2 linked regions of the Deinococcus aerius genome follow. The protein of the gene in region 2 binds, or shares a complex with, the protein of the main gene of each other region. Links are inferred from orthologs where the notes say so. Each region holds a gene or a part of one and is shown on either strand. Other genes may lie near its edges.

Region 1 (5,489 bases), on a different replicon or contig from region 2:
TCTGGGTGTGGTGACCGACGGGGACGCCGACCGGGTGGGGGCAGTCACGGCGGGCGGTCGGTTCTTCAACAGCCACCAGATTTTCGCGGTGCTGCTGCGGCATCTCCACGGGCGCGGGGTGCGCGGGCGGGTGGTCAAAACCGTGTCGGGCAGCCGGGTGATCGAGCTGCTCGCGGAGCGGCTGGGGCTCAGCCTGCTGGAGACGCCGGTGGGCTTTAAGTACATCACCGACGCTTTTTTAGAAGGGCAGGCGGACGAGGCTCTGGCCGTCCTGATGGCGGGTGAGGAGTCGGGCGGGCTGGCCTCGCGCGGGCACATTCCTGAGCGGGACGGCCTCTTGAACAGCCTGCTGATGGTTGAGGCGATGGCGGCGAGCGGGAAGAGCCTGGACGAGCTGTTCGCCGCCATCGAGGCGGAGGTGGACTTCCGGCACCACTATGACCGGGGCGACCTGCACCTGGGCGCGGGGTTCGACAAGAACGCGCTGCTGAGGGAGGCGCAGGGCTACCGGGAGATTGCGGGCCATGTGGTGGAGGGCGTGAAGACCATCGACGGTGTCAAGCTGCTGCTCTCGGGCGGCGCCTCCGCTATGTTCCGCGCCTCGGGAACGGAGCCGGTCGTGCGGGTCTACGTCGAGGCGCAGACGCCGGAGGCCGTGCGGGCCATCCTCGACGAGGCGACGCGGCGGGTCCTCGCGCTCGATGTGGGGCAGCCGGTCTAAGGGGCAAGAGGGGAGGGGCGGGACAGCTTCGGCCTCCCGCCCCTCTCTTCCTGATGGCTGAACGCTGACCGCTTCCTACATATGCAGCGCCCGCTTGTCCGCTGCCAGCGCCGCTTCCTTCACCACTTCGCTCAGGGTGGGGTGGGCGTGGACGGTGCGGGCGAGGTCCTCCGCGCTGCCGCCGAACTCCATCAGGGTGACCGCCTCGCCGATGAGTTCAGAGACGTTGGGGCCGACCATGTGGACGCCGATGATCTTGTCGCTGTCGGCATCCGCGACGACTTTGACGAAACCGCGCGGGTCGCCGTGGCCCAGCGCGCGCCCGTTGGCGCTGAAGGGGAACTGCCCGGCCTTGACCTTGAGGCCCTTCTCCCGCGCCTGCTTTTCCGTCAGGCCCGCCCAGGCGATCTCGGGGGAGGTGTAGATCACCCAGGGGATCACGTCGTAGTTGACGTGCCCGGCCTGCCCGGCGATCAGCTCGGCGACCGCCACGCCCTCCTCCTCGGCCTTGTGGGCGAGCATGGCACCGCCGACCACGTCACCGATGGCGTAGACGCCGGGGAGGTTGGTGCGGTAGTGCCCGTCCACCTTCACGAAGCCGCGCTCGTCGAGTTCCAGGCCGACCGCCTCGGCCCCCAGCCCCTTCGTGTTCGGCACGCGCCCGATGGAGACGATCAGCTTGTCGAACTGCGCGGTGACCTGATTGCCCTTCTCCTCGTAGGTGACGGTGACGCCGGAGTCAGTCTGCTGCACTTCCGTGATCTTCACGCCGAAGTGGAACTCCAGGCCCTGCTTCTGGAACTGCTTGAGGGCCTCCTTGCTCACGGCCTCGTCGGCGGCCATCAGGAAGCCGGGGAGGGCCTCCAGGATGGTGACCTGCGCGCCCAGGCGGCGCCACACGCTGCCCAGCTCCACGCCGATCACGCCCGCGCCGATGATGCCGAGCCGACCGGGCACCTGCTCGAAGGCGAGGGCACCGCTGTTCTCGACGATGTGCTCGCCGAAGGGGGCGCCGGCCAGCTCGCGCGGGTTGCTGCCGGTCGCCACGATCACGTTCCCCGCGTGAATTTCGGTCCCGGCGGCGTCCACGATCCAGCCGCCCTCCTCCTGCCGGACGAGGCGCCCCAGGCCGTGAATGCTCGTCACCTTGTTCTTGCGGAAGAGGAAGGCGACGCCGCCCGTGAGCTTGTCCACCACGCTTTCCTTGCGGCCCAGCATCTTCGTCAGGTCCACGCGGGCGCCGTCCACCTGGATGCCGTGTTCCTGCGCCTCGTGGCTAATCATCTCGAAGCGCTCGCTGGAGTCGAGCAGCGCCTTGCTGGGAATGCAGCCCACGTTGAGGCAGGTGCCGCCCAGCGAGGCCTTGCCGTTCCGCTCGAAGGCGTCCACGCAGGCGGTCTTGAAGCCGAGTTGCGCGGCGCGAATGGCGGCCACGTACCCCGCCGGGCCGCCCCCAATCACCACTACGTCGTAGGAGTCCATAACCGTTCCCGAGCCTACCACCCCCTTCTCATGCGGATTGCGGTGCGTTCCCGGTGGAGGGACAGGTCAGGCCCAGCCCTGAAGCGCGGCGTACTCCGCCGCGACCCGCGCCGCCACCGCCGCGTTGTGCCGCACAAGGGCTATGTTCGCCGTCAGGCTGCGGCCCCCCGTGATCTCCACGATGCGGCCCAGCAGGTAAGGGGTCGTCTCCTTGCCCGTGAGGCCCAATGCCGCCATATCGGCCAGCGCCTGCTCGATGTGCGGGGTGATCTCGGCGGCGGGAATCTCGGCCTCGACCGGAATGGGGTTGGCGAGGAGGACGCCGCCTGTCAGGCCGAGCGTCCATTTGGCATGGAGCACGCGGGCGGCCTCGGCGGGCGTCGCCACGGTGAGGGGGGAGGTAAATCCGCTCTGGCGCGAGTAGAAGGCCGGGAACTCGGTGCTCCCCAGCGTGATGGCGGGCACACCCTGCGTCTCCAGCACCTCCAGCGTCAGGCCGATGTCGAGGATGCTCTTGACCCCCGCGCTCACCACGCACACGTCCGTCCGGGCGAGTTCGGTCAGGTCCGCGCTGATGTCCATCGTCTCATTCGCGCCCCGGTGAACGCCGCCCGTCCCGCCCGTGGCAAAGACCCGGATGCCCGCAAGAGAGGCGATCCGCATGGTGGAAGCCACGGTGGTCGCCCCATGTCCGCCGAGCGCGACGGTCACGGGCAGGTCGCGGGTGCTGATCTTCTGCACGTTCTTGTCGGTCGCCAGCAACTCCAGCTCGTTCGGCGTCAGGCCGACCTTCAGCCGCCCGCCGAGGACGGCGATGGTGGCGGGGGTCACCCCGTTCTCGCGCACGACGGCCTCCACGCCGCGCGCCATCTCCACATTCTGCGGGTACGGCATCCCGTGGCTGATGATGGTGCTTTCCAGCGCCACGACGGGGGCGCCGCGTTCGAGCGCCGCGCCGACCTCGGGGTGAAGGTCCATGAGGGCGAGGACTTCGGGTCGGATGGGGGCGGGGGTGGGCATGGGGGCTCCTTCGTGTGGGGGGACTTCAGGGGTGGGCCGATTCCAGCCGCGCCCTGATTGTGCCGGGGGTCAGGATGGGGGACACGGCGTGCAGGCTCTCGACCGTGAGCGCGGCGGCGGCGTGCCCGTGGCGGGCGGCCTCGGCGGGGGGGTGCCCGGCCAGGAGGGCGGCCAGGTACGCGGCGAGCATGGCGTCCCCGGCGCCCGTCACGTCGGCAACCTGTGCGGAAAGGGCGGGAACCTCGGTCACGCCGTCCGGGGTGGAGAGCAGGCTGCCCCGCTCGCCCCGCCGGACCCAGACCGTCTGCACGCCCCGCGCGTGGAGCTGACCTGCCGCCCCGGCGAGAGCGTCAGATGTGTTGGGGATGTCCTGCCCGACCAGGGCCGCGAGTTCGGCGACGTTCGGCGTGACGGTGTGGGGGACGAGTCCCGACGCCAGGGCCGGGAGGAGCCGCCCCGCCTTGGGCACGCTGACGGGCTCGAAGACGACCGGCGTGCTCCCCTGGGCGCAGAGGGTCAGCAGGTGCGTCAGGGTTTCGGTGCTCAGATTGCCGTCCGCGATCACCCAGGAGGCGCCGCGCAGCACTCCCCGCCGATCATTCAACGCGGCGGGAGTCAGGGCGTCCGTCGCCCCCATTGCCGCCACCGCGATCACCAGTTCCCCGCGCTCGTCGAGAACGGCGGTGTAGGTGCCGGTAGGCCTGTCCGAACGCAGCACGTTCCGCACGTCCACGCCCGCCGCCTCGGTCTCGCGCAGCAGCAGGTCACCGTTCGGGTCCCGGCCCACCGCCGCGATCAGGTGGGTGGGAACGCCCAGCCGCGCCAGATTTTCCGCGATGTTGCGGGCCACGCCGCCCGGGGCCTGGGTCGTCACGCCGGGGTTGCTGGTGCCGGGCACGGCGGGGGCGAGGGTGCGGGCCTTCACGTCCACATTTGCGCCGCCGATGACAACCACGTGGGGGTCGTTCTCCGGTGCGACCACGTAGCCGCGGCCCAGCAGGAAGCCCTTGCGGGTCAGGTTGCTGACGTGGACGTTCACTGCCGCGCGGGAGGTTCCCAGGCGACGGGCCAGGTCTTCCGGGGTGCTGAGCGGGGACTCGCGGATCAGGCGCAGGAGGTCTCGCTCGCGGTCGGTCAGGGACATGGCTTAAGCAAGATAAAGGGACTTAGTAGAGTTAAACAAGGGGCAGAGTATCTTGATGCGGTTTGCCCCCACCCCCAGCCCCTACCCCCAGAGGGGGCAGGGGAGCTTTCCGCTGCGCTCGGCAAAGGGCTCGCTCACCTCGCCGGTGGCCGTCCTTCGCCACGCGCAAGGTTTGATCTTGCTGCATTCCAAGCTGCGTCCCCACCGTCTCGCTGCGCGAGCCGACGTGGTGAAGGCGGTGCGAGAGCAAGTTGCTGGCAGGAATGGCCCGTCCACCATAGACGGTTTTGAGAAGCTTCAGCTTGGGTTGGTCTTTGTCGCTTTCCAGAGGTCGAGCATTTCCTGGGCCTCGTCCGCGTGCATCTGCTCGATGAGGGCGCCGCGGTGGGTGGCGATGCTCTGGCCCTCGGCTCGAGCCTGTTCCCAGACGCTGAGGAGGGTTCGGGCCTCCTCGGCTTCCTGGTCTGTCACGCCGAAGGTGGTGTTGGCAATCCCGATTTGATCCGGGTGGATGACGGTCTTTCCGGCGAAGCCGAGGGTGCGGCCCTGCTCGCATTCGTGGGAGAAGCCCTCTGGGTCGCGCACGTCGTTATATACGGCATCGAGCGGGATTTTGCCGTGGGCGCGGGCGGCCAGGACCACTGCCGACAGGGCGTGGAGCAGGGGCAGGCGGCCGGGGGCGGGGCGGGTTCTCAGCGCCCGCGTGAGGTCGTTGGCGCCCACGATCATGCCCGCCACACCGGGCACCGCCGCGATCTCCGGGGCGCGCAGCACACCCAGGGGGGTTTCGATCATCGGCCACAGCGGCACGCGCAGGTGCAGGCCCGCGAGCACGGCGGGGTCCTCGGCTTTGGGGAGCACGATCCCGTCCACGCCGCCCAGCAGGGCCATCTCGCGGTCGTCGTGTTCCCAGGGGGTGCCCAGGCCGTTCACCCGCACGAACAGCGGGCCGGGCCAGCGCCATGCGAGGGCCGCCCTGACGTTCTCCCGCGCCGCCTCCTTGTGTTCCGGCGCCACGGCGTCCTCCAGGTCGAGGATCACCGCGTCCGCGTGCAGGGTGCGGGCCTTCTCGATGGCGCGCGGCTTGTCGCCGGGCACGTAGAGAACGCTCCGCAGCGGCTT
Region 2 (7,953 bases):
TGACGGAGGTGGCGAAGTTCCATGCTGGGCCTTTCGGGGAGGGAGCCCGGCAGCTAGGCTCCCCCAACCCGCCACAAGCTTAACCTACCATTCGGCGTGGTGAATGCGCTCATTTTGCCCTGTTGGAAGCGGTGAATGGCACGGCATAGACTACTAACCATGACCAAACTGCCCCCGCGTGCCGAACTGCCGCCGCAGGACCGGGAGAAACTCAACGCCGTGGAGACGCAGGAGTGGCTCGACTCGCTCGCCTACGTGCTGGCGAATGCCGGGGACGACCGCGCCGCACAACTGTTGGAGGAACTCGACCACTACGCCTACTTCCACGGGGCGCCCATCCTCTTCAAGCAGAACACGCCGTACATCAACACCATCGACGTGGACCAGCAGCCCGAGTACCCGGGCAACCTGGAGCTGGAGCGCAAGATCCGCAACGCGATCCGCTGGAACGCCGTGGCGATGGTCGTCAAGGCGAACAAGAAGAGTGACGGCATCGGCGGGCACCTCGCCACCTACGCGAGCAGTGCCGAGCTGTACGAGGTGGGCTTCAACCACTTCTTCCGGGGGCACGGGGCGGGGGTGGACCGCGACCTGATCTTCTTCCAGGGGCACGCGAGCCCGGGTATCTATGCGCGCTCCTTCCTGGAGGGCCGCTTCACGGAGGCGCAGCTCAACAACTTCCGGCGCGAGCTGAGCCCCGACGGCCCCGGCCTGAGCAGCTACCCCCACCCCTGGCTGATGCCGCACTACTGGGAGTTCCCGACCGTCTCCATGGGTCTGGGGCCTATCCAGGCGATCTATCAGGCGCGCTTCATCAAGTACCTCGAAAACCGGGGCCTCAAGCCGGGGGGCAATGCCAAGGTCTGGGCCTTCCTGGGTGACGGCGAGATGGACGAGCCGCAGAGCATCGGCGCCCTGCGCTTCGCCGCCTACGAGAACCTCGACAACATCGTGTTCGTCCTGAACGCCAACCTTCAGCGGCTGGACGGCCCGGTGCGCGCGAACTCCAAGGTCATCCAGGAGTTCGAGGCGCTGTTCCGGGGGGCGGGCTGGAACGTCATCAAGGTCGTGTGGGACTCGAAATGGGACGAACTGCTGTCCCGCGACTACAACGGGGCCATCGTCAAACGCTTCGAGCAGCTCGTGGACGGCGAGTCGCAGCGGTACGCGGCCTTCGGCGGCAAGGAGCTGCGCGAGAAGTTCTTCAACACGCCCGAACTCCAGAAGCTCATCGAGGGCTGGACGGACGCCGACCTCGAACTCCTCAACCGGGGTGGGCACGACGTCCACAAGGTCTACGCGGCCTACGAATCGGCGGTGAAGCACACGGGCAGCCCGACCGTGATCATCGCCCGCACGGTAAAGGGTTATGGCCTGGGCGAGACGGCGCAGGCCCGCAACGTGGCCCACCAGGTCAAGAAGCTGGAGTTCGGGGCGCTGAAGAACCTGCGCGATCTATTGGAACTGCCGCTCACCGACGAGCAGGTCGAGCACCTCGACTTCTACCACCCCGGCCCCGACTCGCCCGAAGTGAAGTACATGCTCGAACGGCGCCAGGCGCTCGGCGGCTTCGTGCCCGAGCGCATCGTGGACTACCCGCGCCCGACCGTTCCTGCTGGCGAGTTCTACGAGGAGTTCGCGGCGGGCAGCAAGGGCCGCGCGGTGAGCACCACCATGGCTGCCGTGCAGATCATGAGCAAGCTGCTGCGCGACAAGGAGATCGGCAAGCTGATCGTCCCCATCGTGCCCGACGAGGCCCGTACCTTCGGCATGGACGCGCTCGTGCCGCGCATCGGCATCTACTCGCCGCGCGGGCAGACGTACCAGCCCGTCGATTTCGGGTCGCTGATGGCCTACAAGGAGAGCACCGACGGCCAGATGCTCGAAGAGGGCATCACGGAAGACGGCGCGATGGCCTCCTGGATCGCCGCCGCGACGAGCTACGCGAACCACGGCGTGCCCACCATCCCCTTCTACGTCTTCTACTCCATGTTCGGGATGCAGCGCATCGGCGACCTCGTGTGGGCGGCGGGCGACCAGCGGGCGCGCGGCTTCCTCTTCGGGGCCACGGCGGGCCGCACGACGCTGGCGGGCGAGGGGTTGCAGCACCAGGACGGCAACTCGCTCCTGCAAGCCTACGTGGTGCCCACCCTGCGGGTGTATGACCCCGCCTTCGCCTACGAACTCGCGGTGATCGTCGAGCACGGCATCCAGCGGATGTACGTGGACGACATCGACGAGTTCTACTACGTCACCATCGACAACGAGAACGAGGTCCAGCCCGCCATGCCCGGCGACCACGCCCAGATTCGGGAGGGGATCATCAAGGGCCTGTACCGCTTCCAGGCGAGCGAGAACACGAAAGCGGGGCTGCGCGCGCAGATTCTCGCCAGCGGCCCGGCGATGGGCGCGGCGCTCGATGCCGTGAAGATGCTGGAGGGCTACGGCGTGGCGGCGGACGTGTGGTCGGTCACGAGCTACAAGGAACTCCACCAGGACGCCCTGCTGACCCAGCGCCACAACATGCTCCATCCCACGGAGGAGCCGAAGGTTTCCTACGTCGCCTCGCAGCTCAGCCAGGAGAACGCGCCCGGCGTGCTGATCTCGGTCAGCGACTACGTGAAGCTCGGCGCCGACGGCCTGAACGGGCACCTCGACCGCAAGCTGTGGACGCTGGGCACCGACGGCTGGGGCCGCTCGGAGGCCCGCGAGGAACTGCGCGACTTCTTCGAGGTGGACGCGCGGCACGTGACCCTGGCGACCCTGTACGCCCTCCAGCGCGACGGGAAGGTGAAGGGGGACGTGGTGGCAAAGGCCATCGCCGAGCTCGGGATCGACCCCGAGCGGGAAGCGCCGGTCCTGCGTTAAGCGTTGAGCCGTCAGCTTTCAGCGGTCAGCGGCCTATGCTGGGAACTGAGAGCTGGCGGCCCCTCATTCACAATCCAAGGAGCGTCCAACATGGCGACGGAACTGAAACTGCCCGACGTGGGCGACAATATCGAGCAGGGCACGGTCGTGACGGTGCTCGTGGGGCCCGGCGACAGCGTGACCGAGGGCCAGCCCATCATCGAGATCGAGACGGACAAGGCCGTGGTCGAGGTGCCCGCTACCCAGGGCGGCACGGTCGAGGCCGTGAGCGTGAACGTGGGCGACACCGTGCCGGTGGGCGGCACCATTCTGACGTTGGCGGGGGGGGACGGCGGCGCGGCCACGGCCAGTGGGGGACAGGCCCAGACCCCCTCGCCCGGAATGCCCTCCGCCGAGCCCGACAGCCCAACTGTGGCCGACGATCCTGATACGGCCAACCGGGTCGCCCAGGCCCAGGTCGAGGCGCAGAAGGTGCAGGCGGGGACCTCGGATGGAAGCGGCGCGGCGCCTGCCCGGACGGGTCCCTCGGCGGGCGGCGCCCAGGTCACCCTCCCCGACGTGGGGGACAACATCGAGCAGGGGACGGTCGTGACGGTGCTGGTGGGGCCCGGCGACACGATTCAAGAGGGCCAGCCCGTCATCGAGATCGAGACGGACAAGGCGGTCGTCGAGGTCCCGGCGAACGCCTCCGGCACCGTGCAGGACGTGGCGGTGAAGGTCGGCGACACGGTGAAGGTCGGCGGCGTGATCCTGACGCTGGGGGGAGGCCAGCAGCCAGCGGCGAGCGCGCAGCCCGCCCCGGCTCCGCAACCCCAGCCCGCCCAGGCGCCCGCCTCGCGGGACAACTTCCCGGTGGATACCCTGTCCACCGGGCGGCCCACTGCCCCGCGCGAGACGCAACTGACCCCGCAGGAGGCGCAGCCCGCAACCCAGGCGCCGGGCGCCCAGCGGCCCTACAACACCCAGGCGTATGACAACCGCCTGCTGATCCCCGCCGCGCCCAGCGTGCGCCGCCTGGCCCGCGAGCTGCACGTGGACATCCACGACGTTCACGGGACCGGCATCGCCGGGCGCATCAGCGAGGAGGACGTGCGCCGGACGGCGGGGACGCCGAGCGTGCAGGCTCCGGCAGCTCAACCCGCCCCCGCTGCGGCCCCCGCCCCGACCCCGGCTCCCGCCGCCGCGCCCCTCCCCAACTTCGAGCGGTGGGGCACGGTGCGCCGTGAGGACATGAGCGGCATCCGCAAGGCGACCGTGCGCTCCATGACCCAGTCGTGGACGACCATCCCGATGGTCACGCATTTCGACAAGGCGGACGTGACCCGCATGGAGGAGACGCGCCGCCAGTTCGGCGCCCGGGTCGAGAAGGCGGGCGGCAAGCTCACCATGACCCACATCCTGATGAAGGTCGTGGCGAACGCCCTGCGGAAGTACCCCAAGTTCGGCGCCAGCCTCGACCTGGAGGCGCAGCAGGTGGTCTACAAGGACTACGTGAACCTCGGCGTGGCGGTCGATACGCCGCAGGGCCTCCTCGTCCCGGTTCTCAAGGACGCCGACCGCAAGAGCATCACCGAGATCGTGCTGGAGCTGAACGAGCTGGCGGGCAAGGCCCGCGAGCGCAAGCTCAAGCCCGACGAGATGCAGGGAGCGACCTTCACCATCTCCAACCTCGGCGGGATCGGCGGGTACGGCTTCACGCCCATCGTGAACGCGCCGGAGGTCGCCATCCTGGGCGTCTCGCGCGGCGGCTTCGAGCCCGTCTGGAACAAGGAGACCGGGAGCTTCGAGCCGCGCAACATGCTGCCCCTCAGCCTGACCTATGACCACCGCCTGATCGACGGGGCGGACGCCGCCCGCTTCCTGCGCTATATCTGCGAGGCGCTGGAGGACCCGTTCCTGATTAGCCTCTAGCGGTCAGCATTCGGGCGTCAGAAGGAACAAGCAAAAGCCCCCACTTTCGCGGTGGGGGCTCTCGTGCGTCTGGATTGTCTACAGCCGGTCGTGGTTGTCGGCCTCGCCCGAGACCTCGTTTTTAAGTTCGGGGCGAGTGCCGGGGGGCAGGTCGCCGGGTTGCTCGCTGACGTGGGGGGTGACCTTCTCGCTGGGGGGGACGTAGCCGGGGTTCTGGTCCACTCCGGGGCGCAGGCCCACCCCTGCCTCGCCCGCCGCCAGGCTGGTGCTCTCGGTCCCCAGCCCGCCCGCCACGGTGATGCCGCTGCCGAGCGTGGTGTCCTGCACGCCGATGCCCGCCACCGTCTCGGCGCCCGCGAACTCGGGGGTCTGGGCGGCGTGCTCCATCGCCGCCGGGTCGCGGGTGGCGAGACGGTCGAACTGGCCGGTGACCTCCCGGGGGTCCTGCGCCTGGACCGACTCATACTTGCCCTGGTCGGCGCTCCCCGTGCGGTCTTCCGCGTGCGTGGTCGTGTAGTGTTCCTCGTGAACGTCCTTGGGGTCGGGCATCTGGTAGCCCGTCTTGTAGTCGGGCGTGCGTGTCAGCTCGTTGATCTGTGTCCCGTCCGCAGGCGCGTTGTCGGGGCGGCCGTCTCGATCATTGCGAGAGTCGTTCATGCTCCAGTCTCCCGCGTGGGGGAGGGCGGCGCATTCCGGGTTCCTTCAGCGTCATGGGTCGTCCCGCTCAGAATCGCCAGCACGGCCGCGTGGCCCTCCTCCCGGGCGAGGTCCGCCGCGGCCCGCCCGTCCCCGGTGGTCGCCGCCGGGTCCGCCCCCGCCGAGAGCAGCGCCTCCACCAGCGCCCCGTTCCCGTTCTGCGCCGCGCTCATTAGCGGGGTGAAGCCGCCGTGCTGGGCCGCGTTCACGTCCGCCCCCGCCGCCAGCAGCCGCAGGGCCAGGGCCGTGTGGTTGCCCGCAGCGGCGGAGTGGAGGGGTTGGACCTGCATGGCGTTCGTGCTGGGCCGGTTCACGTCGGCCCCGCGGGCGAGGAGTTCGGCGGCGACCTCCTCCCGCCCGAAGAAGGCGGCCAGGCCCAGCGGGCTGAACCCGTCCGGGCTGGTGGCGTTCACGAGGTCGGGCTGCGCGTTCAGGTGAGCCAGCAGGGGCGTGAGTTCCCCCGTGGCTGCGGCCCCGAACACGCTGAGCGGCGCTCCCGCCCCGATCAGGAAACGCATGATCTCCGGGCGCCCGTAGTACGTGGCGAACAGGACCGGGGAGAGGCCCGTGGGGCTGACGGCCCCCAGCAATCCCGGCTGGGCCGAGATCAGGAGGCGCACGCCCTCCAGGTTGTTCGCGTGAATAGCGGCGAAAAGATCGTTGGGGGCGTCGTTGGTCATGCCCCATCCTAGTGGCGCCGTCCGTCCCCGACTTCTCCGATCCTGCGCGCCCAGCCCGGGGTTTGGCCGTGCCAGCGGGCGTAGGCCGCCGTGAAGGTCGTCACGCTCGCGTAGCCGACCCGCCAGGTGACTTCCGCCACGGGTAGGCCCAGGCCCTCCTCTTCCAGCAACCGGCGCGCCTCGGCCATGCGGCGGCGGGTGACGGTGGTGAGGGGCGTCTCCCCGAAGAGCCGGGCGTAGCCGCGGGCCAGGTGGGCCGGGCTCAGGCCGCTCGCCCGCGCCGCGTCCCCCAGCCCCACCGGGCCGAGGGCGAGGGCGTCGAGCGTATCCCGCGCCCGGAAGAGCCGCCGCGCGAGTTCGGCCCGCCTCGCGGGGGAAAGGGCTGGAAGCCCGTCCGCCGCCCGCCACGCCTCCCGGTCCTCGCCCACCAGCAGGTCGAGCAGCCGCAGGGCCAGGGTGTCGAGCGCGAGGGGGTCCAGCGTGCGGGCCTCGTGCCGGGTCCGCAGCGTCCCCAGCAGCGCCCAAATGGGAGGCGGCGGGGTCAGCGTCCGTTCCAGAAAGCGCAGGTGAGCCCCCGCGTCCTCGGCCAGCGGGGCGAGGGTCAGGACGCCCGGGTTCAGGAAAATGCAGAAGGACCGCGTGCCGGGCTCGACTTCCACCCGGTAGGAGGTGCCTTCATTCAGGAGCAGCGCTCGCTCGCCGCCGACGCGGTGCCGGGCCTGGCCCGTCCAGTAATGGGCCGTGCCGCGCATCGTCTTCAGCGACAGTGCCCCGAACGCCGACTCGCCCGCGTACCCGAACGATTCCTCGTTCAGCAGGCGGGCGAGCGGCGCCGTCATGACCTACCGGGCGCGAATGACCATGGCGATGCCCATGCCGCCCCCGATGCACAGGCTGGCAACCCCCGTCTCCTTGCCGCTTCTCCGCAGGGCGTGGACCAGCGTGACGAGGACGCGGGCGCCGCTCGCGCCGATGGGGTGACCCAGCGCAATCGCCCCGCCCGTCACGTTGACCTGCGCGGGGTCCACCCCCAGGTCCCGCACCACGGCGAGGCTCTGGGCAGCAAAGGCCTCGTTCAGCTCGAAGAGGTCCACGTCCGCTACCTTCATCCCGGCCCGCTCCAGCGCGACCGGAACGGCCTTTGCCGGGCCGATCCCCATGATGCGCGGGTCCACCCCGATGGCCGCGTAACTCGTGATCTCGGCCAGGATGGGGAGGCCGTTCGCCCTGGCGTATTCCTCGGTGCTGACGGCCAGCATCGCCGCGCCGTCGTTCAGGCCGCTCGCGTTCCCGGCGGTCACGGTGCCCTCCTTCTTGAAGGCGGGCTTGAGTTTCGCCAGGGCTTCCGGGGTCGTCCCGGGCCGCACGTGCTCGTCCCGCTCGAAGAGGGTCGGTCCCTTCTTGCCCGGCACCTCCACGGGCACGACCTCGTCCACGAAGGCGCCGGAGTCGATGGCCGCCGCCGCCCGGCGCTGGCTCTCCACCGCGAAGGCGTCCTGCTCCTCCCGCGACAGGTTCCACTGCTCGGCGATGTTCTCGGCGGTGATCCCCATGTGAACGTCGTGGAACACGTCCGTCAGGCCATCCGACAGGATGGAGTCGAGCGCCTGCGCGTGGCCCAGGCGGTAGCCCTGCCGGGCGCGGGGGAGCAGGTAGGGTGCCCGGCTCATGCTCTCGGTGCCCCCCGCCAGGTACAGCTTCCCGTCCCCCGCCCGCAGGCCCTGCACCGCGCTGACGACGGCCTGAAGGCCCGAGCCGCACACCCGGTTCACCGTCTGCCCGGGGACGTGTTGGGGCA

What was found.
Region 1: the proteins of aceF (region 2) and lpdA are in contact, whole or in part, in a crystal structure (PDB 1EBD), measured with the Geobacillus stearothermophilus proteins. The link is inferred for Deinococcus aerius from one-to-one orthologs. Residues at the interface, in WP_033016211.1 of Geobacillus stearothermophilus: Ile130, Ala131, Met132, Pro133, Arg136, Arg140, Glu141, Asn155, Arg157; in WP_049624544.1 of Geobacillus stearothermophilus: Pro340, Ser341, Asp344, Tyr345, Arg403, Asp406, Val408, Glu431, Ala432, Gly433, Asp438.

Annotation. Positions count from the first base shown.
Region 1 is NZ_BFAG01000012.1:29,363-34,851, forward strand. Bases 1-2,945 are described here. They hold lpdA (dihydrolipoyl dehydrogenase), read right to left. Parts: upstream 2,204-2,945; coding sequence 797-2,203; downstream 1-796. Other genes in these bases: DAERI_RS15645 (phosphoglucomutase/phosphomannomutase family protein), read left to right, coding at 1-721; DAERI_RS15655 (pseudouridine-5'-phosphate glycosidase), read right to left, coding at 2,270-2,945. Outside these bases: more of DAERI_RS15655, read right to left, coding at 2,946-3,223; DAERI_RS15660 (carbohydrate kinase), read right to left, coding at 3,249-4,367; DAERI_RS15665 (HpcH/HpaI aldolase/citrate lyase family protein), read right to left, coding at 4,665-5,489. UniProt on the Escherichia coli protein: Lipoamide dehydrogenase is a component of the glycine cleavage system as well as of the alpha-ketoacid dehydrogenase complexes.
Region 2 is NZ_BFAG01000011.1:166,526-174,478, forward strand. What follows is about bases 2,504-5,368. They hold aceF (dihydrolipoyllysine-residue acetyltransferase), read left to right. Parts: upstream 2,504-2,958; coding sequence 2,959-4,779; downstream 4,780-5,368. Other genes in these bases: aceE (pyruvate dehydrogenase (acetyl-transferring), homodimeric type), read left to right, coding at 2,504-2,868; DAERI_RS15400 (hypothetical protein), read right to left, coding at 4,858-5,368. In the rest of the region: DAERI_RS15385 (LysR family transcriptional regulator), read right to left, coding at 1-23; more of aceE, read left to right, coding at 160-2,503; more of DAERI_RS15400, read right to left, coding at 5,369-5,436; DAERI_RS15405 (ankyrin repeat domain-containing protein), read right to left, coding at 5,433-6,155; DAERI_RS15410 (helix-turn-helix transcriptional regulator), read right to left, coding at 6,164-6,994; DAERI_RS15415 (acetyl-CoA C-acetyltransferase), read right to left, coding at 6,998-7,953.